DNA from 2 places in the Desulfovibrio subterraneus genome. Region 1 is predicted to be linked to the other one. Evidence: predicted binding sites of a transcription regulator. Region 1 holds the regulator's gene; the other holds the start of a gene.
What was found. Region 1 encodes HrcA, which represses chaperone genes, less so after heat shock. Its sites were predicted from a motif close to TGTTAGCACTCNNNNNNNNNGAGTGCTAACA; they were not measured.
Positions count from the first base shown of each region.

Region 1 (15,949 bases):
CCTGCTCAAGGGTGGAAAGGAATGTGAAGAAGCTGCGGTCATCAAGCTGGCCCTGTTTTCTGAGCAGGTCCATGGATTCGGTACGCAGGGGGCCGCCGACAACGCTTATGCCCTTGGGCAGGGCTGCGAGCTTCTTTTCCCAGCCTGCAGCTGCGGTGTTGATGATCGTAACGGAAAGATCGTTGCCGGATTTGGCGAGATCCCACTGGGCCACGCCCGCACCGCGCACGATCTTCCAGCCGATGTTGCCGAAGGGGCCGGTCAGGGGCAGCGCAAGGGCTATGCCCTGCGCAGGCTGCCCGTATTCCTGCTCAAGAGGACGCAGAATCCGCTCCACAAGCAGCTTGTCGGAAAAATGTCCTGCAAGGCGCAGTCGCTGCAATGCCTGATGTGCCAGCGGCCAGCTTTCGTTGTCCGTGGCGGAACGGCGGGCCTTTTCAAGCAGGATGATGGAATAGGGGAAATCCAGCTCGTTTTCAGGCGTCAGCAGGCCCGCGAGCATGGCAAGCGCTTCAGGTTCGGCAGACTGCAACTGTGCGAACAGGCGGTTTTCCAGTGTGCCTTTGTAGGCCTTGGCATCCGTGCTCTTCGAAGCCTGCTCATACAGGTCGGAAAGGGTCTGCATGGCGCCGTGCGGGTCTTCACCGTCTGTCCATTCCCGGCTGGCGAGCAGCAGGGTGGCTTCCGTGCGCACGGCTCTGGAACGGCCGGAGTCGGCAGAAAGAGCCTGCAGCATGTCCACGGCTTTCTGGCGGGGCAGGTTGAGCATGCACTTGCTGAAGGCGTTGAGCCATTCCGAAGTGTTTTCCGCATCCGGATTAAGGGAACGCCATTTTTCAAGCGCCTCAATCCCGAGGTTGTATTTTTCGTTGGCAATGGTGCTCAACGAGAAATACTTCCATGCTTCAAGAGTTTCTTCCTGCGAGAGCTGCGGAAGCTGGAGAGTTCTGTCATAGAGGGCTTCCGCTCGCTTGAAATCGCCGTTTGAATAGGCGGTAAACGCCTGTTCGGGCAGCGTCATGTACTGCTCTGCGCCAGACTGCATGGGAGGAGCCACAATCGCTTTCTGGCAACCTGCGAGCAGGGCGAAGACGAACAGCAGACCAAAGACCGCAAGGATCGGCATCCGTGAATGCCGCGTGGTATTCGATTCGGAATATTTTCGCATAATGGGTACCATAATGATAAAGGCCTGATCCGCCAAACGACGAATCAGGCCAAGCTAATCATATACCGTTGCAATTGCAAGAGCGGGTGTCCGCTCCGGCTTGCAGGCTCGTAAGTTTACTTCTTCACTTCGGTGTAGTCTGCGTCGACCACGTCGTCATCTTCCTTGCGGGGGCCACCTGCGGCTCCTGCATCGGCACCGGCTTCGCCGCCCTGTGCACCCTGCGCCTGCTGGGCGTAGAGCTGCTCGGCCAGCTTGTGGGAAGCCTGAGACAGTTCGTCGGTTGCCTTCTTGATGGCGTCTACGTCTTCGCCTTCCATGACCTTTCTGAGCGCTTCGATCTTGCCGTCAATTTCGCTCTTCAGGCCGGCATCCAGCTTGTCGCCGAGGTCGCGGATGGACTTTTCGGCAGAGTAGATCAGGGTGTCCGCCTGGTTGCGAACTTCGATAACCTGCTGCTTTTTCTTGTCTTCGTCAGCATGAGATTCGGCTTCCTTGATAAGGCGCTGGATCTCGTCTTCGGAAAGACCGGAAGAAGCGGTGATGCGGATGGACTGTTCCTTGCCGGTACCCAGATCCTTGGCGGAAACGTGCACGATGCCGTTGGCGTCGATATCGAAGCTCACTTCAACCTGGGGCATGCCACGGGGTGCCGGGGGAATGCCGGTCAGTTCAAAGCGGCCGAGAGTCATGTTGTCACCTGCCATGGGGCGTTCGCCCTGCATGACATGGATGGACACGGAAGGCTGGTTGTCCGCAGCGGTGGTGAAGGTCTGCGACTTCTTGGTCGGGATGGTGGTGTTGCGTTCAATCAGCTTGGTGAACACGCCGCCGAGGGTTTCGATACCCAGAGACAGCGGGGTTACGTCGAGCAGCAGCACGTCCTTCACGTCACCGGCAAGAATGCCGCCCTGAATTGCGGCGCCCATGGCAACCACTTCATCGGGGTTCACGGAACGGTTGGGTTCCTTGCCGAAGAATTCTGCAACCTTCTTCTGCACCAGAGGCATACGGGTCATGCCGCCCACGAGCACCACTTCGTCGATTTCTGCAGCGGTAAGGCCGGCGTCTGCCAGTGCCTTCTTGCAGGGGGCGATGGTGCGGTCGACAAGCTGTTCCACCAGCTTTTCCAGCTTGGCGCGGGAAAGCTTGAGCATAAGGTGCTTGGGGCCGGTCTGGTCGGCAGTGATGAAGGGCAGGTTCACTTCCGCTTCCATGGAAGTGGAAAGGTCCTTCTTGGCCTTTTCAGCTGCTTCCTTCAGACGCTGCAGGGCCATGCGGTCCTTGGACAGGTCGATGCCGTGGTTCTCGCGCTTGAACTCGTCCACCAGATAATTGATGATGGCAAGGTCGAAGTCTTCGCCGCCGAGGAAGGTGTCGCCGTTAGTGGCGCGCACTTCAACAACGTTGTCGCCCACTTCGAGAATGGAAATATCGAAGGTACCGCCGCCGAGGTCGAACACGGCGATCTTCTCGTTGGCCTTCTTGTCAAAGCCATACGCAAGCGAAGCTGCGGTGGGTTCGTTGATGATGCGCTTCACTTCCAGACCGGCGATACGGCCTGCGTCCTTGGTGGCCTGACGCTGGGAGTCGTTGAAGTATGCGGGAACGGTAATGACCGCTTCGGTCACTTCTTCGCCCAGATAGGCTTCAGCGTCTGCCTTCAGTTTGCCGAGGATCATTGCGGAAACTTCGGCAGGGGAGTAGCTGCGGCCTTCGATTTCAACGTGTGCATCGCCGCCGTTGCCGGAAACGATCTTGTAGGGAGAGTGGTCGGCCCAGCGGCCGACTTCGGGAGCATTGAACTGGCGACCCATAAGACGCTTGATGGCGAAAACGGTGCGCTCAGGGTTGGTAACGGCCTGACGCTTGGCGATATCACCGACGAGACGCTCCTTGTCGGTAAAGCCGACTACGGAAGGGGTGGTACGTCCGCCTTCGGGGTTGGTGATACATTTGGGGTCCTTGCCTTCCATGATGTAGACACAGGAGTTGGTAGTTCCAAGGTCAATACCGATGATCTTGCCCATGTGCGATTCCTCCTAACGAGATAGTCACGAAATATGTGTGTAAATTCTGTCTGATATATGAGCCGCTGCCAGTCGGAGCGGCATCGCGTCAGCTTCGGGGAAAAACTAAGTTCGTTTTCCCGAGGGGCAAGGGGGACTGGTGAAATTTTTTACACAAGATGTTGCAACTTGGTGCAATGAAACGTTTTTTCAAATTATATCCTGCACGTCTGTGTAAGAAAAACGGGCGCGGGAAATGCTTCCCGCGCCCGTTTGGTGCGTAATATGCGACGGAAGGCTATGCCTTGCCGGTGGAAATCATGACCTTGGCAGGGCGCAGCAGGCGTTCCTTCAGGCGGTAGCCCTTCTGCATGACCTTCTTGATGCAGCCCTCGGGCGTATCGTGACAGGGCTCCTGACCAATGGCTTCATGGACTTCGGGATTAAAGGCCTCTCCGGTGGCACCTACCTGTATCAGGCCGTGCTGTGCAATGGCGTCGAGAAGCAGCTTCTGGGTCATTTCAACACCGATGAGCATGTCTTTGCAGCCTTCAAGGTTACGTCCGTATTCAATGGCAAGGCCAAGGTTGTCCAGCGTGGGCAGCAGGCTGGAAAGAACGTTTTCCGCTGCGTACTTGGCCTGTTCTTCCTTTTCGCGCTGGATGCGCTTCTTGAAGTTGTCCATTTCTGCCAGCGAGCGCAGGCGTGCTTCGTCGGCGCTGACTTTTTCGTTGCAGGCGGGGCATACGCGTGCCTTGCACAGTGCGACAAGCTCTTCATCCGTCAAATCTATGGTTTCCTGCACGGGAGCGCCGGCTTTGTCCTTTTCGAGCTGCTCTGCTGCTTCCTCGCTCAGTTCAACCTTGTCTTTAACCATGGAAATACTTGCTCCTTGAGAATATGCTATACGGTTCCCTAAGCGGAAAACCGGTCTTTCAGCAGGGTGGATAGGGATTTTGAAATACAGTCCACAACAGGGACGATGGTGCCGTAATCCATGCGCAGAGGGCCTATGACGCTTACAACGCCAAGCGGGGTTTCAACGCCGTAAGGGGCAGAAATGACACTCAGTCCGGCGAAGCTGTCTTCAGCTTCGGGCATGTCCGGTGCAATGGAGACGGAAACGTCCGCGCTGCGCATGGTGTTGTTCAGCAGTTTGAGCAGTCTGGTCCGCTCATCCAGCAGCGCGAGCAGTTCGCGCATGCGTGCGGAATCGGTGAATTCCGCCTTGTCCAGCATGGTCAGGGTGCCTTCTACAAACAGTTGCCGCTCCGCTTCCGCCTCGCCGGAAAAGGCAAGACGGGCAAGGCCGAGTGCACGGGCGCAGAGTTCTTCCAGATGCGCCCCGGTTCTGTGCAGTTCATTCAAAATGCGGCTGCGGGCTTCTGACAGGGTAAGGCCGGTGTAGTGGCTGTTGAGGTAATTGCCGAAGTGGATAAGGTCGTCTGCAGAGACCTTTTCGTCCAGCCTTACCACGCGGTTGCGGATTATGCCGCCGTCCAGAACAAGCACGGCAAGTACCAGCCGGTCTGCAACAAGGGAGAAGTCCACCCGCCGCCAGCGCACGTCGTTGCCACCCGGCGCGAGCACCAGAGCCACTTCATGCGAGAGCGAGGAAACCAGTGCCGTGGCCTGCTGCAGCATCTGGCTGATTTCCAGCCCCTGTAACGTCATATGATTCAGAATGCTGTCGCGCTCATCGCGGGAGACAGGGCGCATGCGCAGCAGTGAATCAACATACAGGCGGAAAGCTTTTGCTGTAGGGATGCGACCTGCCGATGTGTGGGGCTGTTCCAGATACCCCTTGTCGGTGAGGTCGGCCATGGTGTTGCGCATGCTGGCGGCAGAAAGTTTCAGACGCGAGGTGTTGGCCACGGTTCGAGACCCCACCGGCAGCGCCGTGGTGATATAGGACTCGATGATCGTGGAGAGAACGTCTGTCTCGCGCTGTGCAAGGCTCATGGTGTGCAGCCAGTCCCGTCTGCTTTGTTGCCAAGGGTATGAACACCGGCCGGTGTCCGTCACATCTACCTGTCGAGGGGCCAGCCTTGCCGCATGTGTTTCCGTCTGCTTTCGCGGCGAGACGTTCAGGCAGACCCGCCAAATGAGCGTGAACTGCCGGAGCGGGGCACGGTTGCCGCTTCCCTCAAGACTTGACGGGTAACAACGCCTACCCCCCCTGTCAAGGGAAGGGGGGGCTGAAAGAATATCTTTGCAGCGTTATCTTTTTGAAAATATTGAAACTTCAGATGCCCTGTTATGGCTGTGCCGTGAGGGTGCGAACGGCCTCAAGCACTTCCTGCATGTGGGTATCGACCTTTTTCACCGGGCTGAATACCATGCGGACCACGCCCTGCGGGTCGATGATGAAGGTGGAGCGTACAATGCCCATGGACTCCTTGCCGTAGTTCTTTTTGAGCTGGAAGACGCCATAGGCTTTGGCCGCTGTCCGGTCCGGGTCAGAAAGAAGCTCGACACCAAGCTGTTGCTTGACGATGAATCCGGTGATGGCCTTGCAGGAGTCCGGCGACATGCCGACCACCGTTGCATTGCAGGCTTCAAAGTCCGGCAGGAGGGTCGTGAATCCTTGCGCTTCCCGCGTGCAGCCCGGGGTGGAGGCTTTGGGATAGAAGTAGAGCACAAGCCATTTGCCCGCATAATGGGAGAGCGGACGCGGCTCACCCGCTGCATTCACGAGGTTGAAGGCAGGTGCTCTGTCGCCGGAGGCCGGTACGAAGCTTTCGGGTGTGTGCGGTGTCATATCCTTCTCCTTCTCTTTGTCTGAGGCAGGGGGCGAGGTTCTCTGAACTATTGCTGGAAGAGCTGCTGCAGACCCTTGCCCAGTTGTTCCAGAGGATTCTTGGGCTTCTTTTCGTCTTTGCCGCCGTTCTGCTTTTTGGTGCCGGCATCGTCTCCCGTCAGACCGGGGATGGGGAGCAGGTCGCCCAGATTGCTGAACGTGGCTTTGAGCAGGGCCCGCGCATCAAATTCATACAGCGGGGCAGACAGTGCTCCGGTCACGGTAACAGGAATTTTGGGAAGCCCCGTAATGCGCACAACGGCCTTGAAGTCGACTTTGTCCTGATACAGGTCTGCATAGCCGGCTCCGGAGCCTTTGATGTTCGGGGCGACAAGTGCGAGGTCCTTGTTCGTTACGCGACCCGAGCGCACGACATACGTGCCGGAAAGCCGCTCGAAGGACTGCTTGCGCAGGGAATCGTCTGCTTTGTCCACCTTTGAATTCCTGATCTCGCCCTTGACCTTGTCGGGAACGATCTGCACTCCGAGAACCGCTCCGTCAGTGACGGAGAAGGACCCCTTGCCGTTCAGGGTGGAGAGAACTTCCTGCACCGTATCGCCGGTGGCGTAGAGGTTGGTCTGCCAGTTGGCTGTTCCCGTGGCGCGCGGGTCACCCATGAAGGTCGCGGTTATGGGGGCAACCTGCAGGTTCTTTGCGTTCAGCGAGACGCTGGAGCGGGTATCCTTGTTGCGGATGTCCGCAGTGATATCCGCATCGTAGCGGCCTTCAAAAAGGTTGGCGGAACAGGGTGATACCTTGAAAATGCCGTCCTTGGCCATGACCTTGATATCCATATCCGTCAGGTAGACTTTCTGTACGGTGAATGCGCCGACCTTCAGGGACGCGTCGAGCAACAGCTTGCGCAGAGCCTTGCGGGCTTCCGCGGAGATGAAGGGCTCTTCTCCTGCGGCCTTATCAGCCTCTCCGGCAACGGCAGGCTTGCCGGATTGTGCAGGCGCGGCTTTTGCGGGCTGGGCTGCAGCAGGCTTGTTGTCCTTGGCGGCTGCCTTGGCGGTGCCGGAGCCGGACGTGGCGGTTTTTCCGCTCGTGTCAGGCTTGTCGGCAGTGCTGTTTTGGGCAGGGGCATTGTTTTTGTCCGCTTCGGACGTGTTGTCCTTGGCAGGGGGCGTTTCGTTCTCGGTCTTCCCGTCTGTCGCGAGAGGCATGTAGCGATCTGCATCCAGCGCAGTAACAGCCAGCTCGGCCTTTATTTCCGGCCGTGCAAACTGTCTGATGCGCACTGCGCCACTGAAATTCGTGTCATCGAGCGTACCGTTGATGTTGGAAAGGGCAACCTGAACGGGGGAGGCGGCAATGGTAAAGCTGAGGGCGGCCTTGTCCAGAACCGAAGCATCAGCAGTTTTCAACTCCAGCCCAAGAGCCTTGAGCGTATCTCGCAGGGTGCATTCCACAGCCACCTTGCCGTGAAACACGGGAGCTTCAGCCAGAGAAAGCTTGCCGCTGGCACTCAGGTCAGCATCATATGCATTGGCAGAGAAACTCCGCACGTTGAATATCTGCTGCATCAGGTCGTAGGACATGGCCCCCTGCTGGCGCAGGGAAAGCGAGCCACCAGGAAAGGTGTTGCCCTTTGCGTCCACATTCAACGTCTGGTTATCCAGTTCGATGCGGGTAAGGTCATGCGCCAGCATAAAGGTGGTATGGAAGTCGACATCGGATTCCATGCGGGGAATGTTCGATTCAACCTTGGTCTTGATGGTAAGATCGACAGGTTTACCCAGCGTTATGGCCGAGGTGGCGAGGGAAAGGTCCTTCAGCGCACGGGTGGTACCGGTCTGTTCATCCGTGAAAGTGATGTCTGCACGGGTAATGGCAAAGGAATCCACCAGCAGGGCGGGCAGGGTTTCCAGCGGCGTGGCCACGGTGTTGTCAGCAAATCCGTCGGCGTCCTTGATGGCCTGTGGAGCTTGGGACGTTTTGGGTGCTGCACCCGTGGCTGTTCCAGATGCGGCAGCAGCGGCCGCAGGAGCCGGCAGCTCGGGCGTGAATTCCCAGTTCACTTCTCCCTTGGCGTTGCGGATGAAGTTGAGCTTCAGTCCTTCAACGGTGACAAAGGAAACCTGCACGTCTTTCTTGAGCAGGGGCATCAGCTTGATCTGAATGCCTGCACGGTCGAGGCTCATGAAATCGCCGCCGCCGAAGCTGTCGGGGTTGGCCATGCGCACGGGACCGGTTTCAAGTCCAAGCCAGGGAAAATAGGAAAGAGATATGTCTCCGGTGAACTCCACGGTTCTTCCGGTCCGTTTGCGAACTTCTTCGGCAATGCGGTTCTTGTAGTCGTTCGGGTCGACCAGAGTGACGAGCGCAACCGTACCCACTGCGACAATGAGCAGGCATGCACCGATGATGGAACCGAATACCTTGAAGAATTTTACCATATTATGCTCCTGAATAGCCTGGTCCGGTAACTTGCGGGCGTTGGCGTCTTCGCTTGGGCTGAGACGGAATGATCCTGCAATGTTCGCCGTCGGCTGAGGAACATGTAGTCGTATTCAGCATGTAATTCAATATGCTAATTCCGGGTAAGGTCAACTTATGATAACTCTCTTGGGTGCCATGCAGCTTCCTTTGAGCAGCACGGCCAGTTCTTCGCCTTGCGTATCCGTTATGGAATGGAAGCTTATTCCGCACCCTGGACGCTTGCAGCCCTTGCCCCAGCGGGTGGCGTGAACAATGGTTCCGGATATGGGAGTCTTGTCGGCAAGGTCGAGAAATTGCAGCCAGGCAGTTTGTCCCGGCTTCCATATGTGCGTGGAAAAACAGAACGTCCCGAGCGGGGATACGTCGAAAGTTATGGTACGTTCCGTGGTGGCCGGATTGAATCCCGCGTCCTGTGAAAGAAGAATGGCACAGGTAATGGCCGTGCGTTCCTCACGTCGGATGGTGCGCGGCGGCTGGGCTGCGCACTGGTGCACGAACTGGGCGAGCGCCTGTTCAGGGGTTACTCCCTGTTCAAACACGGTGAGTGCTCCGGTTTCTCCGTCCACCCGGCAGCGGAGCATGGGAAAGCTGCCCATGGAATCGTTGATGATGTTCTTTCCTTCACCGTGCAGGCGCAGGAATGTGGGCATGTTGATCAGTATGCCCTGTATGGGCTGTGTGCGCATGATATGAACTATGCTTTCAGATTCGGAAGCAAGAGTGCCTGTGGCGCCCAGCTGTTCAAGCTGGCGCTTGAGAATGGCGCCGTTATCATTGTCGCGCGCGATGGCAAGAATGTGCGTCATGCTGCTCTTGTGCCTGCTAATTCGGCAACCGTCCATTATTCTTTGCTAAACCTTTATCAAATCTGCCTTGTGGGGCGAAATGGGCAGGAATGCACTGGTTTTACGAAAGGAAACGGGATACAGCTTCCACCATGCCAAAACACAAGCCTGACCGCAAGATTCCTGCCCTGATGTTGCAGGGGACCAGTTCCAATGCCGGCAAAAGCGTGCTGACGGCGGCTCTTTGTCGCATTCTGCTGCAGGACGGGTATTCCGTTGCCCCGTTCAAGGCGCAGAATATGGCCCTGAATTCCTTTGTCACGCCGGACGGGCGGGAGATTGGCCGGGCGCAGGCGGTGCAGGCCGCGGCCTGCAGGCTGGAACCGGATGCGCGCATGAACCCTGTTTTGCTCAAGCCTTCTTCGGACACGGGCTCGCAGGTCATCGTCATGGGGCATGCCGTGGGCAACATGCGGGTGAAGGAATACGTTTCCTTCAAGCCGGAAGCTTTCCGGACAGTGCAGCAGGCGTATGATTCGCTGTCCGCGCAGCATGATGTGATGGTTCTGGAGGGTGCGGGCAGCCCCGCCGAGATCAATCTCAAAGCCCACGATATCGTGAACATGCAGATGGCACGCTATGCGGATGCGCGGGTGCTGCTTGTGGGCGATATCGACAGGGGAGGCGTGTTTGCCTCGCTGGTGGGCACCATGGAACTGCTTGATCCGTGGGAGCGTGATCTTGTGGCAGGATTTGTGCTCAACAGATTCCGTGGCGATGCCTCGCTGCTGGACCCCGCCCTTGAATATACCACCCGCAAGACCGGCAAGCCGTTCTTCGGCGTGGTGCCGCATGTCACGGAACTGGGGCTTCCCGAGGAAGATTCCGTCTCCTTCAAGGAAGCAATGTGCAGGAATATGCCCAAGGCAGGAAGCTGTGTGGATGTGGCCCTTATCGACCTGCCGCACATTGCCAACTTTACCGATCTGGACGCGCTCTCCGGCGAACCGGATGTGCGTGTGCGCGGTGTGCGCTCGCCCGGAGAACTTGGGCGGCCGGACTGCATTCTCATTCCGGGGTCCAAGAATACGCTCGGCGATCTGGAATGGCTTCGCCGGACCGGACTTGCCTCTGCCATTGAACAGATGGGCCGCCAGTCTGCGGAAAATGCCCCCGAGATTGTGGGGATATGCGGCGGATTGCAGATGCTCGGCAGAAGTGTGGAAGATCCGTTGCAGGTGGAATCGGACGGGCGGAACGATCAAACCGAAGGGCTTGGCCTGCTGAACGTGCATACCATCATGGGGCCGGACAAGGTGCTGACCCGTGTGGAAGGAACCCATACCGCCTTTGACCTGTCCGTCTGCGGCTACGAGATCCACCATGGCAGGACGCAGGTGGGCGAGGGCGGGGGAGTATCGCCCTGCGTGGTGCTGCCGGACGGCACAGCGGCGGGATACAGCACGGCGGATGGCCGCGTGTGGGGCACCTACATGCATGGGGTGTTCGATGCCGACGAATTCAGGCGGGCCTTTGTGGACAGGCTGCGCAGCCGCAGGGGTGAGGCTCCTCTTGGCAGGGTGGTCGCGCCATATTCGCTTGATCCGGCTCTGGACAGGCTGGCAGCCGTTGTCCGTGAAGCACTGGACATGTCTGCGGTGTATAGATTGCTCGGTCTGAGTTGAGCGCCGGTTGCTCATTCCGCCTGTTCACCGGCAGACAGGCACAGCCTTCAATATAGGCAGCTGCCGGTTTCATTCAGTCCGGCATGCTGCACCCGTCAGGATTGTCTCACGCCAGTCTATTCCGCATAACGTGATGAAGGACCTTTTTCATTTCCGCTATCTCATACGGTTTGACAATGTATTCATCCATGCCTTGCTCAAGCGCTTTTTCTCTGTCCACATTCGAGGCATGCGCCGAAAGGGCGATGACGGGAATATCCGGCGGGTTGGCAACGCCGTGGAATTTGCGGATGTGGCCCACGGCTTCCAGCCCGTTCATTACCGGCATCTGGATGTCCATGAGCACAAGGTCGAAGGGGGTGCTTTTGAGCTGTTCAAGCGCCTCGCTGCCGTTTTCTGCCACGACCACACTGTGCCCCATGGTTTCCAGCAGGCGGCTGGCCATGTATCTGTTAACAGCTTCATCTTCCACAATGAGCACCCGCATGGGGGGCAGTTCCGGCTCGGATTCCTGCTCCGCACAGGTTTCAGGGCACGTATTGCCCGTCAGTTCCAGCTGCACGCTTGCGTAGACTGTGGCTCCTCTGCCCGGACGGCTTTCCACCCGTATAGTGCCTTGCATCAGGTCCACCAGCCGTTTGACGATGGCCAGCCCGAGGCCGGTCCCCGTATATTTCCTTGAGATGGAACCGTCTACCTGAGTAAACGCATCGAATATGGCGTTGAGTTTGCTTTTGGGAATGCCTATGCCCGTATCGCGTACTGTCATGTCAAGGCGCGCAACTCTCTGATTCATAAGGGGCTTTACCGCCATTTCGATATGGACGGAACCCCGTTCGGTAAATTTTATGGCGTTGCCGATCAGGTTCAGAAGAATCTGGCGGATGCGCAGTTCGTCCCCGAAATAGCTGGCTTCGACGGGCGGTATGACCTCATGCGTCAGCGTAAGGCCCTTGGCAATCGCCTGATGCCGGAAAAGGTCGGCACACTGGTTGAGCAGGTTGGGTACGCTGAATTCACGCGATTCGATGGTCAGCTTGCCTGCCTCGATCTTGGAAAAATCCAGAACGTCGTTCAGCACCTGCAGAAGGTTCTTAGAGGACTTCAGCGCGGTATCGATATACCCTTCCTGTTCGCCGTTAAGCGGCGTGGTGAGCAGCAACTGCAGCATCCCCATGAGGCCGCTCAAAGGGGTGCGTACCTCGTGGCTGATGTTGGCGACGAATTCCGACTTGGCCCTGTTTGCCTGTTCCGCACTTTCCTTGGCTGCGGCAAGGGCCGCTTCATTCTTCTTGCGTTCGGTGATGTCGTGCACAATGGAGATAAGGCGCTTGTGCCCGTGCACCGTGAAGGGGCCGGAATAGACCTCCACATCGCGCCATTCGCCGTTGGCCAGTATGTGCCGGGCTATGATGCTGGTTATGCGCTGCCGTGCCAGTCCTCTGAGCGTGTTTTTCAGCCGTGAAGCGGAGAAATGGTTAAGCATGGCCACGCTTCTTCCCTTCATGTAGTCGCGTGCATAGCCGTAGAATTGTTCCGCCGCCTTGTTGGCATCGAGGATAGACCCGTTTGCCGGGTCGAGAATGAACATGACCGAGTGATTGTCTTCAAAGAACGCACGGTATTGTTCACTGCTCTCCTGCACGGCCAGCTGAGCTCTTTTCCGCTCGGTGATATCCTGAAAAGTAACCCCCAGACGATTTTCAGGCAGTATGAAGGAATGTACCTGAAAAGCCCCGGAAAGCCGTTCGTCCTTGTAGTGCATCTCTTCGGTAATGAAGTCCGTTCTGGTCCGCAGCGGACTGGCGATGGATTCGTACAGACCGCCCGCTTCTGCGGCCGGCCAGATTTTTCTGAAATCCTTGCCGGCCCACTCTCTGAGGGTAACTCCCGTCAGTTTTTCAGCAGTCGGGTTGGCGTTGACCAGTGTGAGTGAATCCGGGGGGGTATATTGGTAGATGAACAGCCCCGAAGGAATATTCATGAAAATATCCCGTGCGGAAAGGGCAGCCTCTTCCGCCCGCTTGCGTTCTATACTCAGGGCAATCTGGTCGGAGCAGGCACAGAGCAGCCGCATGTCGTAGTCGGAATACAGGCACTCGTTAGTATAATTCTGCGTGAACATGACCCCTATGGGCCTGTTGCCCGCGCGCAGGGCAACGCCGAGCCACGAGCAGGGCACCGGGCTGTCAGGATCGAACAAACTTGCGTCGGCCATGGCGTAAAGGTCTGTCCGTGAATAGCAGACCGCGCCGTTGTTGTTGAGCGGAACACGACTCAGCCGGGGAACCTGCAGGGAACCTAAGTCGGGAATACCCTGTGCCATGTCGGAGAAATCTTTGCAGTACCGGTAACTAAGTGTATCGGTGCCTTCGTCCAGAAGGGCCACGTGCAGATTCTCCATCCTCAGTTCACGCAGCATGATTCTGTGCACCGCAGTAAGGAATTCATCCAGTGTGTTTGAGGCGTGCGCGCTGGTCAGAATGTCATGCTGCACCTCGCGCTGGCGGTTATGTGCCGCAAGTTCTCTCTCTGATTCGAGAATGCGTGTAATGTCTTCGGAATAGATGGCAAAGCCGGTAACTTCATCCCTGTCCATGACGGGGTACACGTTGTGCGCAAGTGACGCCTCACCCCGCTGCGACTTGAAGGCCACGGGGGTTTTGAGGCCGGCCACCTGCTGCAGGAGCTGTTTGCGATGTTCGGCATCCTGCGGTGAAAAATAGTCGTAGATGCTTGTTCCGGCCATGGCCCCGGGAGTCAGCCCGAAGCCGGCAGCGGCTATGGCGTTGGCGTGCAGCACCTCGCCCTGCATATTCAGAAGAATGATGGACTGGCCGGAGGCGTTGAATATGCCGAGAAGCCGTGCTTCTGACTGCAGGGCGGCCGCTTCTGCCGCGTTGGCCCGCTCAATTTCCCGCATGAGGCGCAGGTTCGATTGCTCAAGTTCTGCGGTACGCCGGGCCACCTCGGATTCGAGATGCTGCATGTATTCCCGCCGCAGAGATTCTGCCTTGCGCCTGTCTGAAATGTCACGTGCGATGGCCAGAATGCATTGTGTGCCGTCGATATCGAACCGGCGGGCGTTGACCTCAACGGGGATGCGCTTGTTGCTTCTGGTAAGGTGAACGGCTTCGAAAATCGCCGTGCTGCCGGTGCCGAAGCGGGTCTGTATGGTGGGGCGCTCCGCGAGCGTTTCCGGAGCGTCTATGTCGTCCATGGTCATGGAACGCAATTCGTCCGGCGTGTAGCCGAGCCGTGCGCAGGCTGCGGCATTGGTTTCCAGAAAGCGGCCACGGCTGCCGTCCGGCCGTATGGTATAGAGAAACACCGCGTCTTCTATGCTGTCCAGCAGCATGCGGGGGCGGCCTTCACCATCCAGCAGGTGCCGGAGCACTTCTTGAGAATCCGTTTCTGCGCCGGAGGCGGGTGGTTTGCCTGAACGATTATCCCGAGATGCATCCATGACGCGTTTTCCTGTCTGACGATTGTTTCCGGGCAGGAAAAGCCCTGTAACTGTTCCGGGGTATCGGCCTGTTTCTGAAAACAGAAAGGGCGGTGCATTTCTGCACCGCCCTGTAAGTCTGATTTTTATCCGCACCGCGAGCCACAACTGCGGGGGTGCAGTGTTCGCACGCCGGAATATAGCATAAGGCGTAGTGCGTTGCTAGTTGGTTTTCAACATTTCCCAATACTTTTCATAGATGGCCTTGGCATCACCCACGGAGTTGGTGAACTCGGAACCGGTCAGGTCCTTGTCGGTGGGGGAAACGGCGTTGTTGTTTTTCAGCTCGTCGGGCAGCAGCTGCCATCCGGCCGTATTGGGGGTGGAGTAGAGGAACTCTTCCACAATCATCTTGGCAATGTCGGGACGCAGCGTGAAGTCAATGAACTTGTGAGCATTGTCTTTGTGCTCCGCGCCGACAGGAATGGACAGGGAGTCGAGCCACAGGGGCAGGCCTTCCTTGGGGTAGATGAACTTCAGGTCGGGATTTTCCTGCATGGCGATGACGGCGTCGCCGTTCCAGCTCATGCCGATGACCACTTCTTCACCGATGAACGCCTGCTTGGTGGACTCCACGTTGAACACCAGCACCGAGGGCTTGAGTTCCTTCAGGAATTCATAGGCAGCCTTGATCTCGGCTTCGCTGCGGCTGTTCACTGAGTAGCCCAGTGCCTTCAGGGCAATGCCGATGGTATCGCGCAGGTCGCTGGAAAGAAGCACCTTGCCCTTGAATTCGGGACGCATCAGGTCCTTCCAGCTGGTTATGGTGGCAGGGTCAACATGCTTGGAGTTGACCATCATGCCGGTAGAACCCCACATGTAGGGGATGGAATAGTCATTGGTGGGGTCAAAGGGGCCGCCGAGCACCTTGGCATCAAGGTTGCCGAAGTTGGTGATCTTGCTGCGGTCGATCTTGCTGAGCAGACCCTGTTCGCGCATCAGCGCCACAAAATAGGTGGAAGGAACGACAATGTCGTATCCCTTGCCTTCAAGCATCTTGAGCTTGGCAAACATGGCTTCGTTGGATTCGTATGTGGTGTATACGACCTTGATGCCCGTTTCCTTTTCAAACATGTCCAGCGCGGCCTGCGGGAAGTATTCGCTCCAGCTGAACAGGTTGAGAACCTTCTCTTCTGCCGCGTTCGCATGCAGGGGGGCCATGACGAAGGTGAGCAGCATCACTAGGACCACCACGGGGGCCATACACATTCTTTTCATCATTTTCTCCTCGTTCTGGTCAGTGCGTGGGCGGCAAGAACAAGCACCACGGTAAGAGTGAACATGACAGCGCTCAAGGCGTTGATATCCGGTTTTACCCCCAGTCTTACCATGGAATAGATCTTCAGGGGGAGGATTTCAAAGGTCGGGCCGGTGACGAAGAAGCTGATGAGCACGTCATCCATGGATAAGGTGAAGCTCAAAAGCCATCCTGCCGCCACGGCGGGCATTATCATGGGCAGAATGATGTGCCGGAAGGCCCTGGATTCCGTGGCTCCCAGATCCTTGGCCGCTTCGATGATGTTTTCATCGAATTCGGCCAGACGGGCCAGAACGG
Region 1 is NZ_BLVO01000004.1:392,815-408,763, reverse strand. It holds gene HUV30_RS02295 (penicillin-binding protein activator) at 1-1,126, opposite strand, end outside; gene dnaK (molecular chaperone DnaK) at 1,285-3,198, opposite strand; gene HUV30_RS02285 (nucleotide exchange factor GrpE) at 3,476-4,054, opposite strand; gene hrcA (heat-inducible transcriptional repressor HrcA) at 4,093-5,139, opposite strand; gene HUV30_RS02275 (peroxiredoxin) at 5,435-5,938, opposite strand; gene HUV30_RS02270 (AsmA family protein) at 5,986-8,376, opposite strand; gene HUV30_RS02265 (PilZ domain-containing protein) at 8,527-9,225, opposite strand; gene HUV30_RS02260 (cobyric acid synthase) at 9,357-10,889, shown strand; gene HUV30_RS02255 (PAS domain S-box protein) at 10,996-14,355, opposite strand; gene HUV30_RS02250 (ABC transporter substrate-binding protein) at 14,557-15,573, opposite strand; gene potC (spermidine/putrescine ABC transporter permease PotC) at 15,612-15,949, opposite strand, start outside.

Region 2 (15,949 bases), on a different contig from region 1:
CCCTGTCCTTGCGCCGTAGCCACTCGGAAAGCCAGGCAAACCGCAAGGCGCAAGTGAAGGGCAGCAGCCATGGCAAGGTTTCGTCCGTGAGCACTGCGCCCGCATGCAGTTCGGCAATAAGGGCGGGAACAAGGCCGCGCACCAGCCAGTCGGGGTGTTCAAACCCGACACAGCCGATGCAGTTTGCGGCATCATACAGCACGGGCTTGCGTCCGGCGAATTCCCAGTCAATGACGCCGCGAATGCTGTTTTCTCCCCAGATGATGTTGAGGGGGTGGCAGTCTCCGTGTGCAATGGCCGCAGGCAGATGGGGCAGCATGGTGAACAGCGGTGTGAAGTGGGGCAGAATCTCAGCAATGCGGGCATGAATGCCGGGTTCTCTCTGCCGGATGATATCCGCGAGTGCGGCCACGTAGGAGGGCAGGGCCGGAGTGTTGGCCTCCGGTATTTCCGGCAGGGTATTGCCCGCTTTCTGCAGACCGGTGATGAATTGGCCGATGAGACGTCCGCGCCACGCGTCATCAATATAGTCGGGGCGGGGCAGTTCCACGCCGGTGATAAAGGGGGTGCACTGCCATACACCTTCAGGTGTGTGCAGAATATGCCCGCCTTCTCCGGTGCTTGCAGGGGCGTGGATGAACGGCGCGTTGCATGCCGCAAGGCTGTCCAGCAGCGCTGCCACGGTTGCACGGCTTGCGGCCTGATTTTCTCCGAGCTTTTCCACGAGCCAAAGGCTGCCGTCTGTTGTTTCCGCAACCGAGCGGGTGATGCAGCGTTCGGGGCTGCCGGGAATGGCAAGGTCGTGGCGGATGTGAGAGACGGTCAGGCCGAAGCGGGAGAGTATGTCGTGCATGGTTGTTCCTGTGGGAGTTCTGTGCAGCATTGGGCAGATTAATTGGCAAACGGTTTGGCAGCCGGTGTTTCGGGATGCGTAACGGTTGAGGACTTTTTCATAGCCGGGGCAGGATGTCCAGACTGCAGGTTTGCCTCCTCTGCCACAATGACGGAACAACCTTCGGACATATTTCGGAGATTGCGAAAAAAGCCCGCAACGCTTAGAATAAACGCTTCCGTGGAGCCGGATGTTGCGCGACAATGTCCGCCATGCTTCGTGGAGTGTTGCGGCAGCGTTTTCCGATCCGGATGGCACGAATACCGTTCATGGGGTTGCACAGGTGAGTTTCACCCGTTTGGCATTGCATCAGTCGCTGCTTGAAGCAGTGGAAGAACAGGGGTTCATAGCCCCCACGCCCATTCAGGAACGTGCCATTCCTCCGGCAATGGAAGGACGCGACGTGCTCGGGCTGGCCCAGACCGGAACCGGCAAGACGGCGGCCTTTGTGCTGCCGCTTCTGCACAGGCTGGTGGAAGGCCCGCGCAATGTTATTCGCGCGCTCATCGTTGCCCCCACCCGCGAGCTTGCAGGCCAGATTCATGAAGATATCCGGGTGCTCGGCCGCAGGGCACGCCTGCGTAGCGTGGCCGTGTATGGCGGGGTAGGATTCCACGGTCAGGTCATGCAGATGCGCGGCGGCGTGGAGATTCTTGTGGCCTGTCCCGGGCGCCTGCTCGATCACGTGCGGCAGGGGTCTGTGGACCTTTCCGCCGTTGAAGTGCTGGTGCTGGACGAGGCGGACATGATGTTCGACATGGGGTTTCTGGAAGACGTGCACGAGATTCTCCGCCTTACTTCCGGCAGAAACCAGACTCTGATGTTTTCCGCCACCATGCCGGGGCCGGTTCGTGCCTTGGCAGACAAATGCATGCGCGATCCCGTTCTGGTGGAGGTGGATATATCTACCCCCGCCGAGACTGTGACCCACTCTCTCTATCCTGTCGCACAGCATCTCAAGACGCCGCTGCTCAAGACCATGCTGCGGACGCTGGGATATGATTCCATGCTGGTGTTCACAAGAACCCGCCACGGGGCAAGACGGTTGTGGCAGCAGCTGGGCAAGGGCGGCTTCAACGTCACCTGCCTGCAGGGCAATCTATCGCAGCGCAGGCGGCAGGCCGCGCTGGATGGTTTCAAACGCGGCAAGTTCGCCATCATGGTGGCAACAGATATAGCTGCGCGCGGGCTGGACATCTCTTCCATTTCCCACGTCATAAATTACGATTTTCCCCCTTCGGTGGATACGTATATCCATCGCATCGGGCGCACGGGCAGGGCAAGCCGCACAGGCATGGCGCTGACTTTCGTGACCCCTGAAGATGAAGCCATGGTACGCACACTGGAGCGTGCCATGGAAGAGTCGCTGGACCGTTGCTACCTGCCCCGTTTCGACTACAGCGAGCAGCAGCGCAGCGCAGAGGCGCGACCGGCCAAGATAAGGCGTGTTCCGCGTCCGAGACGTATGGCACGAGCTTTTATGCCCACACAGGTGGAAACCGAACCGGCGGAACCGCTCAAAAATCAGCGGCCGCCCCGCCAGCCTGCTCCCAATCCGGCACAGGTGCGTGTCATATCAAGGCCGCAGGCAAAACCTGCTCCGGCTCCCGAAAAGGCGGAGATGCGTCCTGCCTCGCGTGCGGTTCCCAAGCAGGCTCCGGCACCGCGTGGTCCGCGCCATGCGGCACAGGATGGTCGCGATGCCCCGGAGCAGGAAGAGTAGCCCCGCAGTGCCGGACATTGATGTTGGGCACGATAGACTAGCATGATAGTCAGGCATTTTCGTCATGCATTTTCAGCATGCATCGTTTCGGGATATTTTCGCCATGTTTCACAATGACATGCGGCGCTTTTTCCCGCCCTCAGAGACAGTTGCGGGCGGGAGTATCTCGTGTCCTGACAGCATGCCGGTATGAGCAGGGTGTCACATCGGGCCTAAAGTAGCCTGAAGTAGCCCGGAGATGTTCACTGTGTCACCCTGAGCCAGAATACGGGCGGCACAGGGTGCTTCACCCGACTTGATGGCATGCGGGGCGTCTGTTACAACGCCCCTCTATACCGAATATAACCGACATCTACCGACATCTAATGGAGGAACCCCATATGCCGTCCTTTGACGTCGTGAACAAAGTGGATTTGCAGGAACTCGACAACGCCGTGAACAACGTGAAGAAAGAGGTGGAAACCCGCTACGACTTCCGTGGTACCAGCACGGAAATTACGTTGGATAAGGGCAACAAGCGTGTCAGCATTCTTGCTGCCGACGAAATGAAGATGCGGGCCGTGGCAGAAATGCTGCAGGCGCACTGCATCAAGCGTAAACTCGATCCCAAGGTGCTGGAGTTCAAGGAGTTCGAGCCCACCTCAAAGGGTGCCATCAAGCGTGATGTCTGCATCCGCGAGGGCATAAGCAAGGAACAGGCACAGAAGATTGTCAAGGATATCAAGGCCAGCAAGATCAAGGTGCAGGCCTCCATTCAAGACGATCAGGTGCGCGTGACCGGCAAGAAGATCGACGATCTGCAGGAAGTCATTGCTCTGCTCAAGGGTGGAGAATACGACGTGCCTTTCCAGTTTGTGAACATGAAGTCCTGATCCTGAGTTACGGAAAAAGGCAAAGCCGGAAAGGGAATTCCCTTTCCGGCTTTTTCATTTGTTTCCGGGCTGTTTGCTATTCGCCTGCGGCCATGACCTTGACGGTGTCGATAAAGGCCTCAAGATCGTTCTTGCCGCCCGGTGCATGGTCTTCAGGATACAGCAGGGCAGACATGTAGAAAACGGAACCTATGCGCTTTGCGACAGAAGCACTGTGCGAGAAACGGGAAAGTGTGTCGCTTACGGTTCCACGTGCATTTTCCGGCAGCATCGCCACAAGGGGGGCCGCCTCCTCAGCCAGGTTGGTGAGCAGGTTGGCCTTTTCAAGCATGATCTGGCGGTATCTGTTCTGGTCCTGATCGTCGTGCAGCACCTTTTCGGCTTTCGATTCAAGAGTCCGTACGGCCTTTGCGCGGCCTTCCAGCCAATCCGATAATGTAGTGAACGCCTTGATACCCATGGCGCGGCTCCTTGGTTTGCTCGTACAATAGCGGTTCTGGTTCCGGGGTGCAACAGATTGCGGTTATTTGCGCAGCGGCTTCAGTTTCTTCCCCGCCGTACCCTGACATTCGAAAGCGCTGTGTATGCTTTCCCTGTCATAGTGCGTGCTCTTGAAATAGTCACACTTGGCGCAGTTGGCGATCTTTTTGGCAAAGGTTTCCTGTATCACGCCACCGCAATAAGTGCCCGTGACAGCGGCGCAACTGTAGCCGTGGTTCGGCCATGCGGGGCATACCCCCATTTCCTTTTCGCGCTTGCCGCCCTTTTCACGGCCGCAGTCCTTGTAAACCCAGCAAGGAACCTCTTTGCCCGCGGCGTCTTTTTCACATTCGCCGGATTGCATGCGTTTGATATGCAGGCTCAGGTCGCTGGCTCTGCCTGAAAGGCTGAAAACATCCGTGGCGGCTTTGTTCATGGTTTCCATGGTTTCCGTGGCAATGCGTGTGATTTCATCCACGGCACCGTTGATCTGCTCGGAGGTGGCAGATTGTTCCTCGGCTGCGGTAGCAATGGACTGCACCTGTGAACTGGTTTCGTCCGCAAGGGATACAATGCTCTGCAGAGCCGCACCGGCCGCGTTGGCGCTTGCCGTAACCTGCTCCACAGCGGAAAGAGCCTGCTGCATTTCGCCGGAGGCCGCCTTGGAACTTTCCTGAATGGAAAGGATGACGCTGCGAACCTCGCTGGTGGCCTGCATGGTCTTTTCGGCCAGTTTGCGCACCTCGTCCGCCACTACGGCAAACCCGCGTCCGGCATCGCCTGCGCGGGCGGCTTCTATGGCTGCGTTCAGGGCCAGAAGGTTGGTCTGGTCGGCAATGTCGTTGATGACGTTGATTACCTGGCCTATGTCCACGGCCTTGGTACCGAGTTCTTCGATGCGGTCGCCCAGCACGGACACAACGCCGCCCACACCGGCGATTTCGCCTTCAAGGGATGCCATGCGCTTTGCACCGTCCGATGAATGGGAGCGGGTGCGCACAGCCAGTTCGGCCGCATCGCTTGCACTGCGGGCAACTTCCATGACGGTGGCGTTCATCTGCTCCATGGCGGTTGCCGTTTCCATTGTCCTGTGCTGCTGGCGGGTTGCCCCTGCGTTGGCGCTCTGTATGCGTTCTGCAAGGTCCTCGGAGGCGGAGTTTACCTGCTGGGCAGAGGCAATGAGCTGTTCGGCAAGTTCGGCCATGCGTACCTTGTCTTCAACCAGTGCTTTTTCCTGTGCACGTGACTCGGTCATGTCCACAAGAGACAGGCAAAGTCCCTTATTTGAGCTGCCATCTGAGGAGGAAAGTGGCGTGGCGGTGCAGACCAGTGTGCGCACTATCCCGTTTTGGAGAACCGTCATCTCGGCTGTTTCCCGCCTGCCGGACTTGAGAACACGTGTGGCAAGAGAGCCTGCCGCGCTGCTTTCTCCGAGCAGTCTGGACATGTTGCCGCAGAGATACTCTTCAGCTTTTCCTTTCTGGCCCAGTGCGGATATGGCGGATTCGTCCATGTGTGTTATGGAACCGTGTTCATTCGCGATAATCACGGACCGATCTTCAGAAAGGGCAGCGACAATTTCCGTGAGCCGCGTTTGCTGGTCGGCGAGCTCTTTGTTCCGGCTGAGGATGGTTTCGGCTATATTACGCAGGGGAACGGGCAGTGTATTTGCGTTGTGCAGGGTGTCATCATTCGCAATGGAGGCCAGATGCTTTATGCGTCTGGCAATAGTGAAGTGGAAGAGTAATGATGATAGTAATATCGTTGCTGAAAATACTGCTGCAAATGACAATGTCATACTTCCCAGGTGGGATATGTTGTTCCAGTAAAGACACGTCACGGCTACAAAGCCCGCAAGGAGTGCAGGGGATATAATGATCGATTTTGCAAAGTAGGAGTTATTTGCCATTGTTATCTCTGTTGCTTGGTCTTTTGATGGTGGTATTTTTCATTCTTGCAATATGACAACGGTCTATAGATACAGTTTGTATGGAAAAGCAACATAAATGTTGTCGTGCTATATACTGTTGAAGTGCCGTGCTTTGTGTGTAAACGCTTGCTCACAGTTGCCACGCAAAGAGCAATGCTGGAACCCTTGTCATTTGTCCGTTCTATTCTCGCCCATGCCCGCCCTTGCTGTTTCGGTGTCGGGCGGCTACAAGGGGGCACACCTCAGCGACGAATTATTCAAAGGATACAATATATGGCATTGATAAGCATTCAGAACGCCACTCTTTCTCTCGGCGGCCCTCTTTTGCTCGACGACGTGACCCTGCAGATTGAAGAAGGTCAGCGGGTTTGCATTCTCGGCAGAAACGGCGCGGGCAAATCAACCTTTCTGCGTGTGATGCATGGCGATGTGCCTCTGGATAAGGGAACCGTGGCCCGTCAGCAGGGGTTGCGTGTTTCCATGCTGCCGCAGGAGGTGCCGCAGGGGATCAGCGGGCAGGTGTATGCCGTTATTGCCGAAGGCATGGGAGCCACCGGCAGAGCGCTTGCGGAATACCATGAGGTGAGCGTGTTGCTGGAGTCGGGGGATACTTCCCCCGGGTTGGATACACGCCTGCAGAAGGCACAACAGGCACTCGATGCCGGAGATGGCTGGACAGCACACCAGACCGTACAGAGTGTGATCAACCATCTGAAGCTGAATGCCGAGGTGGAGTTTTCCCGTCTGTCCGGCGGGATGAAGCGCCGTGTCATGCTTGCCCGCGCATTGGCTGCGGAGCCGGATGTTCTGTTGCTGGACGAGCCCACCAACCATCTGGATGTTGATTCCATAGACTGGCTTGAAGAATTTCTTTTGCGTCGCATGCGCACGCTGGTGCTTATTACCCATGACCGCATGTTTCTGCGCAAGGTGGCAAACCGTATTGTGGAGCTTGACCGCGGACACCTTGCGGACTGGTCATGCGATTATGATACCTTTCTTGAACGGAAAGACGGGCAGCTCCATGCAGAACAGCAGGAATGGGCGCGGCTCGATCAGAAGCTTGCTGAAGAGGAAGTCTGGATTCGCAAGGGTATCAAGGCCCGCCGCACCCGCAATATGGGGCGTGTGCGCGAACTGTACGCGTTGCGTGAAGAACGGGCCAGACGGCGTGACAGGCTCGGCTCCGTTTCCATGCAGGTGCAGGAGGCAGAACGCTCAGGCAAGCTTGTGGTGGAAGCCCGTAATATTACCTACACCTATCCGGATGCCGAAACACCCGTGATACACGACGTGTCTCTGGTTATCAGCCGCGGGGACAAAGTGGGCTTTCTGGGACCCAACGGTGTGGGCAAGACCACCATGCTCAAGCTTTTGCTGGGGCGTCTTGAGCCGCAGTCGGGAACCGTGCGCCATGGCACCCGGCTTGAGATTGCCTATTTCGACCAGTTGCGCGGTGAGCTTGATGAGTCCAAATCCGTTCGGGATAACGTGGCAAACGGCAACGATACTGTCGAGATAAACGGAACCCGCAAGCATGTTGTTGGCTATCTCAAGGAATTTCTTTTCGACCCGCAGCGGATTCATATGCCCGTAAGCTGCCTTTCCGGCGGCGAGCGGAACCGTCTGCTGCTGGCGCGGCTGTTCACCAGACCGGCGAATGTGCTCGTCTTTGACGAACCCACAAACGATCTGGATATGGAAACGCTGGACCTGCTGGAAGAGCTGCTTGGCGCATATACCGGCACCGTGCTTGTGGTCAGCCATGACAGAGCCTTCCTCAACAATGTGGTTACGTCCACTCTGGCATTCGAGGGTGACGGGCGCGTCTGCGAATATGTGGGAGGCTACGATGACTGGCTGCGACAGCGACCGGCACCAGCTTCTGCGGTATCCCGCGCCGAGTCGGCAGCAAAGCCGTCCGTAAAGGCGGAAGACGATGGTGGAGCGGGTAAGCAGAAAAAGCTGACCTTCAATGAACAGCGGGAACTGAAAACCCTGAAGGAAGATCTGGAAGCACTTCCTGCCCGTCTGGCCGCACTGGAAGAAGAACAGCGCTCGCTGGAAGCGGCCATGGCTGATCCGGCGTTCTATACCCGTGACCCGCAGGGTTTTGCCGATTCGACCCGCCGCCTTGAAGAGCTGGAAAGTGAACAACTGGCACTGCTGGAACGGTGGGAACAGGCAGAACAGCGGCTGGAAGAACTGGAACAGTTCAGAGCCTAGAAGCAGAGAAGGGCCCGGGAGGGATTGTTGTTATATAGATAGTTCTATAATGATCGTGTCATGTCTCACTCACCTTAACCAAGGAGTGTTGTATGTGGCACGATCAGATCGGTTCTTCTCTTGTTGTCAGGAATGCTGAATCCTCTTTCCCACAAGGGGCGGGAAGCCGTTATGTTGCGAAGTTCCGCAACCTTCAGTTTCCGAAAGAAACCCTGTATGACAACGTTTGCTTCGTCCCCATCAGCCTGGGGCAGGAGTATCATGAAGGGAGCAAGCTGCACTCCATCATGCAGCTGGTAAACAAGACCTTCAAAGAGTGCGTTGTCATAGTCTCGGACATGCTGCACAGGCACACACTGCGTATTGTGGACCCTGATCTCACAATGGAGCGTGCCTTCGTCAAATCGGTCAATATAGGCAGGCAGTGGGTGGAGAACAATGCCGATGCCTGGGCCGACCTTTCCATTCCATACCGCATTGTCTACTGGAGCGACCTGCTCGGCATGGAAGCATATGCGGACCACAGGCAGCAGCTGGATGTCTTTTGCGACGAGGACGACGTGGCCTGCAATCTCGTTGATGACATGGTCGGCTACTTTGTGGAGGCCGCCTGCACTGAAGGAACCTGCAGTGATGAAAAATTGCGGGTTGCCGCTCTCAGCAGGGAATATCTTCTTGAAGAGCACGCCATACAGCTGCGCATGCTGCCGCAGATGTTCCCGCAGCATCACTTTGTCTATCCTCATACCAAACGGCTTGACCCGCTCATGGACTTTTATGAGCGCATGACAGGCAGCACATGCCGCTGGCTCAGAGTGCGCATAAGCCGTAAGGACCACGCGGAATAGGCTTTTTGATACGATTCGTCACATCTAATCCCATTGCCCATCTTTCATGAAATGGTGTAGGTTACTGCAACTGAAATGAAAGGTGGGCTTTATTCCATGCGTAGGTTGCTCCTGTTTTTGTTGTGTCTGCTGCTTTTTCCGTGTGCCAGCAACGCTGCAGATATCGATAAAGTAATAGTTGTCGGTCCTTCATGGGAGAAGTTTACAAATCTTGACGGCACCGGTTTGTATCATGAGATTTTGAATGAAGTGTTTGGCCTGTACGGCATTAACGTTATTCGGGAGTATGTTCCGTCAGAACGCGCTTATGATCTTGTCCGGGCGGGCAGGGCTGATATGATGACCTGCCATGATGTTGCCAGAAATCCTTTGCAGCTGGCGAAGTATCCTATGTTTGCAGGGCCCTATCATGTGTTCTTCAACAAGAAACGCATAGGGGAATGGAAGGGCGAGGAAACGCTCAGAGACCGGACTCTGGTATGGAGAATTGGGTACTATTCTCCGGCGAATTTTCCCGTTCACGTAGAGTACAAGGAAGTGAAGACAGGCGGCTCGGCACTGGGAATGGTGCTTCTCGGACGGGTCGACTTTTACGTTGATGACCTTTCTTTTATAGAAACATCCATTAAGGAAAACAAGATTCCGTTCGATATGGCCGACTATGACATACGGGTTGCCGGATACCGGACATATCATCCGGTACTGCTGCAGTCACAGCGGGGCAATCAGGTAATGGCCTTATATGATGAAGGAATGGAGCGGCTTATTCGAAACGGGCGGCTTCGGGAGATATTTGCCAAGTGGGGATTCGAATATCCGCCGTACAAGCTGGACTGATTTGTCTGCCGATATCTCGCTATATGGCGTGGCACACACGACCAACATGGTCTTTCGATTGCGTTGACCGTGCTGTAAACTGTTTGGGGGCTTCATGAAGCGTTACTTCTTTCTCATGGTCATGCTGCTGCTCATACCGTCGGGCGTTTGTGCCCAAGACTTGGGCGAAGTCATCGTTGTCGGGCCATCGTGGAACAAGTTTACCAATCATGATGGTACAGGTCTCTATCATGAGATTTTGGGCAGAATTTTTACGGAGCGCGGGGTTGCGATGCGACGGATTTATGTTTCTTCGCAGCGCGGCAATGATCTGGTCGCGTCGGGCAAGGCTGATATGATGACGTGCAGCGACAGCGCTTCTGCCCCGTTGTTTCTTGCGCGCTATCCCATGTATGAGGGAGAGTTTCACTGCTTCTATAACATCTTGCGGCAGCCGGAGTGGCATGGTCCGCAAACTATGTCCGGCAAGTCTGTGGTGTTCAGGCTGACATATTATTCCGCCAAAAACTTTCCTGAAGGCACCGTGCTCAAAGAGGTGCGCACCGCTGAAGCCGCCCTGGGGATGGTACTGCTGGGGCATGCGGATTATTACATCGACGATCTGGAGTTCATCAAAGACTCCATGAAGCAGGGCACCATTCCGTTCAATGCCGGTGATTATGCGATACAGGTCGCAGGCAGGCGGCAGTACTTTCCCGTGTTCCGCGAGTCCGAAAGAGGCAGGCAGCTGGAGGCGATGTATGCGCAGGGCATGGAAAAACTGCATGCATCCGGCGAGTTGCAGGCTATTTTTAAAAAATGGGGTTTTCCCTACCCGCACTACACATTCCCTGAATAACCGCGGAGTGGAATATGCCTGAAGCGAAACGCGGTCCTTTTTTTGTCCCCATCCGGAATTCGGTTGCGACCCTGCTGCTCAGCAAGGTGTTTCTGCTGTACGTTCTGGTGACATGCGTTCTCACTTCCGGGCAATTGGTTAACGAATATATCTCCACGCGCGACAAGGTGCACCGGTCCATCGCCTCACTTGAAACGGTGGTTTCCGAGGGGCTTGCCACGGCCATATACAATGTGGATGAGTTGCAGATACGCACCATTGTAAATGGCATGCTTGAAACGCCGGAAGTGATAGGAGTGCGGGTAGAAACGGAATTTCAGGGCGCGTTCGAGGCAAATTCTCTTGAACGGCCATTGCCTTTTGCCGCACCGGCTTTCGGGGAACATGGCGTTCTGCTGAACGTGGAAGGCTGGGGAGAGCGCGAAGGTCTTTTCTGGAACACTTTTCCCGTCATGTATCACGAAACGGGAGGGGAGCCTTATATTATCGGGGCTCTGACCGTCTTTTCCAGTGAAAACGTCGTGCTTTCCGAGGTGTGGGAAGCGCTTGTCATCATACTGGTCAACGCCGTGATCAAGGCCGTTGCCCTGTGGGTCATTTTTCTCTGGTTTGCCCGCAAGATATTGTCCCGTCCCCTTGAAAAGCTCACTACAGCCACGGCAATGGTCAGTCTCGACAACCTGGAGACGGTGCAGGTGCCTGTGGAAACGGAAAACCGTAATGAATTGACCGTGCTCGCGGAAACGTTCAACAGCATGCTTGCAAACCTGCTCGGTATGCGCCGCGAGTCGGAACGGCTGGCCATAAGTCTGCAGGAAGCCAGCAGGCAGGTTGAGGAATATAGCTGGTCACTTGAGGACAAGGTAGAGGAACGCACACGTCAGCTTGACGAAAAGAACGCGGAATTGCGTGAGGCCATCGACAGTCTGCAGCAGGCCAAGGAGCAGGCTGAGGCGGCCACCCGTTCGAAGAGCCAATTCCTTGCTACCATGAGCCATGAAATCCGGACGCCCATGAATGTGATTCTTGGCATGGCGGAGCTGTTGTCCGAGGCCGACCTTGCACGCGAGCAGCGCGAGAATGTGAAGGTGCTGCGTGCTGCCGGTGAAGGTTTGCTGGAGATCATCAACGATATTCTGGATATATCCAAGGTCGAATCCGGCCAGTTCTCGCTGGAGCATATTGAATTTGATCTTCAGAGTCTGGTGGACAAAACCATCAGAACGCTGGCTGTGCGGGGGCATGAAAAGGGGCTGGAGATTGCGTGGCGTATTGCGCCGCAGGTTCCGCACAGGCTGATGGGAGATCCAACCAGGTTGCGGCAGGTGCTCATGAATCTGGTGGGCAATGCGGTTAAGTTCACCGAACGGGGTGAGGTTATCCTTGAGGTGGATGTGCATCCCGACAGCGCGGATGCAGGCTATCTGCTCTTTACCGTCCGTGATACGGGGATAGGGGTGCCGGTTGAGCAGCAGGGGCGCATTTTCGATATTTTTTCGCAGGGCGACTCATCCACAACGCGCAAGTTTGGCGGCACCGGCCTCGGCCTCGCCATCTCACGGCATCTGGTCACGCTCATGTCAGGGGAAATTGCCGTGCAGAGCGACGGGCATTCCGGTTCCGTGTTTGCCTTTTCGGCCCGGTTCGACATTGTCAGAGCCCAGCTCATGCAGCGCCAGACTCTGAGCGCAGTGGCAGGAAAGCGTGTGCTTGTTGTTGAGCCGCATGTCTTTACCCGCAGTCTGTTGCGTGAATACCTTGAGGATTTCGGTGCTGCCGTAGAGGTGTTGGGCAACAGGCAGGGCGTATCCGCATGCCTGCGTGAACTTGCCGCATCGGGGCGGCCGGCCGAGCTGGTGGTCACAACCTTGCCGGACGGCAGCGAAGGCGGAGAGGGATTCTCCGTGGCTTCCTATGTCGCTTCGCTTGTAGACGAGGGGGTGAGGCGGTGTGTGTTCCTGAGCACCATGGGAAACAGTGTGGGTAATGTGCCGCCGGGGCTTGCCTTTGCCACTCTGGTAAAGCCTGTGGCTCCGGCTCCGCTTGCAGAAGCGCTGAACGAGGCGCTTATATCACGGCCGGTTCCTCTGGCTGTGAAGGGACCCGACATCCGGCCTGAACGCCCCCTGCGCATTCTGCTGGTAGATGATTCACCGAATAACCGCATGGTGGTAGAACTGTTCCTTCGTCGTTCGCCCCACGAGCTTGTTATGGCCGAAAACGGAGTAGAGGGAGTGGAACGCTTTGCCGAGGGGCATTTTGATGTGGTGCTCATGGATATTGAAATGCCGGTCATGGACGGGATAGCGGCAACGTTGCGCATACGTGAGATGGAAAAGGAGCAGGGAACGGGGAAGGTTCCCATAATCGCGCTGACGGCCCACGCGCTTGATGAAGAGAAGACAAGGGCTTTTGCAGCGGGGTGTACAGGATTTTTGACTAAGCCGGTAAATAAGAACGTTTTACTGGCCGAACTTTCCCGAGTGTAACTTGCTGTTTTTTCATGAATTTAAAATTAAAATGAAAAAAAATGCACTTGCCCCCTTTTCAAGGCGAAAAAGTGTTTTATTATCCCGTCAACGTTTGGGATGTTGATCCCGGCGTTGAACCCGCCCGCTGATTCAGCGGGAATTTACTGTAAAAAACTGCGGTTGCCACCGCGCCGTGCGCGGACCTGTCCTATCGTCATGCAACATGTTGCAAGGCGGGGCAGGAAGGGGTACACAGCCGCTTGGTATTGGCACTCGAAGAGTCAGAGTGCTAACAAAAAAAGTTGAATATGAAAAATGTTGGAGGTTTATAACATGAATCTGAAGCCTTTGAGCGATCGCGTTCTGGTTAAGCGTCTTGAAGCCGAAGAAAAGACCGCCGGTGGTCTCTACATTCCCGATACCGCCAAGGAAAAGCCCTCTCGCGGCGAAATCGTTGCGGTTGGCCCCGGCAAGGTTGAAAACGGCAACAACATTGCCATGACCGTTGCAGTCGGCAACGTTGTTCTCTTCAACAAGTACGCCGGCACCGAGATCAAGATCGACGGCAACGATTTCCTTGTAATGCGCGAAGACGACATTCTCGCCATCATCGCCTAACTTCCCTCATTACATATATTTTTCAGGAGGATTATCCCCATGGCTAAAGAAATTCTGTTTGACGCAAAGGCTCGTGAGCGCCTTTCCCGCGGTGTAGATAAGCTTGCCAACGCCGTTAAGGTTACCCTTGGACCCAAGGGCCGTAACGTTGTTATCGAAAAGTCCTTCGGTTCCCCCGTCATCACCAAGGACGGCGTTTCCGTAGCGAAGGAAATCGAACTGGAAGACAAGTTCGAGAACATGGGCGCACAGATGGTCAAGGAAGTTGCCTCCAAGACTTCCGACATCGCCGGCGACGGTACCACCACCGCCACCATTCTTGCTCAGGCTGTTTACAAGGAAGGCGTGAAGCTTGTTGCTGCAGGCCGTAACCCCATGGCCATCAAGCGCGGCATCGACAAGGCTGTTGAGTCCCTCGTGGCTGAACTGAACGCCCTTGCAAAGCCCACCCGCGACCAGAAGGAAATTGCTCAGGTTGGTACCATTTCCGCCAACTCCGACACCACCATCGGCAACATTATTGCCGAAGCTATGAACAAGGTCGGCAAGGAAGGCGTTATCACCGTTGAAGAAGCCAAGGGCCTCGAAACCACTCTTGAAGTTGTGGAAGGCATGCAGTTCGACCGCGGTTACCTGTCTCCCTACTTCGTGACCAACGCAGACAAGATGATCGTGGAAATGGATTCCCCCCTGATCCTCATCTGCGAAAAGAAGATTTCCAACATGAAGGACATGCTCCCCGTGCTGGAGCAGGTCGCCAAGATGAGCAAGCCCCTCGTCATCATTGCTGAAGACGTTGACGGCGAAGCTCTTGCCGCTCTCGTGGTGAACAAGCTGCGTGGCACCCTGCAGGTTGCAGCCATCAAGGCTCCCGGCTTCGGCGAACGCCGCAAGGCCATGCTGCAGGATATCGCCATCCTCACCGGTGGTCAGGTTGTTTCCGAAGAAATGGGCGTTAAGCTTGAGAACATCACCGTGGCAGACCTCGGTTCCGCCAAGCGCGTGGTTGTTGACAAGGAAAACACCACCATCGTTGACGGCGCAGGCAAGGGCGAAGACATCAAGGCCCGCGTAAAGATGATCCGCGCTCAGGTTGAAGAAACTTCTTCCGACTACGATCGTGAAAAGCTGCAGGAACGTCTGGCCAAGCTGGTCGGCGGCGTTGCAGTGATCAACGTCGGCGCTGCTACCGAAACCGAAATGAAGGAAAAGAAGGACCGCGTTGAAGACGCTCTGAACGCGACCCGTGCAGCCGTTGAAGAAGGCATCGTGCCTGGCGGCGGTACCGCTCTGGTTCGCGTGGCCACCGTTCTTGACGACATCAAGCCCGCTGACGACGATGAAGCAGCCGGTGTTGCCATTCTGCGTCGCGCCATCGAAGAACCCCTTCGTCAGATCGCCGCTAACGCCGGCTTCGAAGGTTCCATCGTTGTGGAAAAGGTTCGCGAAGGCAAGGACGGCTTCGGCTTCAACGCTGCTACCGGCGAATACGAAGACCTCATCAAGGCCGGTGTTATCGATCCCAAGAAGGTTACCCGCATTGCCCTGCAGAATGCTGCTTCCGTAGCATCCCTGCTGCTCACCACCGAGTGCGCCATTGCCGAGAAGCCTTCCGACAAGCCCGCTGCTCCGGCTATGCCCGGCGGCATGGGCGGCATGGGCGGCATGTACTAAGCATCCGCTGGCAACATTGCCTTTTGGGGCCGGAGATTTCTCCGGCCCTTTTTTTTGTCTTGAATCCGGTATATATAGTCCCGTCCACACTCTGCAATACAGTGATATCAAGTCAGAAAGGGGAGACCTCAATGGTGCTGAACAGGCATGGAGCCATGCAGTTGCTCGGGCTGGATGCAGATTGCTATGAAGAACTGCTCAACGTCATGCGCGGGGAAGTGGGGGAGTGGCTCATTTTTTTTCAGCAGGCAGACCGCTGCGAGACAGAAATGCTGCGTGCACGCGCGCACAGGCTCAAAAGTGACGCCGCAAATATCGGCGCTGAGCGAGTTAGACATGCCGCACGTGTTCTTGAGCAGGCAATACGTGAAAAACAGCAGGCCGATGAGGTCGAGCACTTCAGAAGGCTGCTCGTACAGGAGCTTCGTGAGCTTGAACGGGCAATAGTCTGACGGAATAATTCCATGGTTTCGCCGTTCCGGCGGGCACATGGCCCTAAAGAAATGCCGCTTTTCTGTCGATGAGGGTATGTAGGACTAC
Region 2 is NZ_BLVO01000013.1:564,799-580,747, forward strand. It holds gene HUV30_RS09470 (phosphotransferase enzyme family protein) at 1-853, opposite strand, end outside; gene HUV30_RS09475 (DEAD/DEAH box helicase) at 1,083-2,615, shown strand; gene HUV30_RS09480 (YajQ family cyclic di-GMP-binding protein) at 2,996-3,487, shown strand; gene HUV30_RS09485 (hypothetical protein) at 3,564-3,947, opposite strand; gene HUV30_RS09490 (methyl-accepting chemotaxis protein) at 4,011-5,765, opposite strand; gene HUV30_RS09495 (ATP-binding cassette domain-containing protein) at 6,171-8,123, shown strand; gene HUV30_RS09500 (hypothetical protein) at 8,216-8,971, shown strand; gene HUV30_RS09505 (substrate-binding periplasmic protein) at 9,047-9,808, shown strand; gene HUV30_RS09510 (substrate-binding periplasmic protein) at 9,903-10,646, shown strand; gene HUV30_RS09515 (ATP-binding protein) at 10,661-13,135, shown strand; gene groES (co-chaperone GroES) at 13,451-13,735, shown strand; gene groL (chaperonin GroEL) at 13,775-15,409, shown strand; gene HUV30_RS09530 (Hpt domain-containing protein) at 15,541-15,861, shown strand.
Region 2: the regulator HrcA is predicted to act here: its motif matches at 13,382-13,412, upstream of groES (co-chaperone GroES).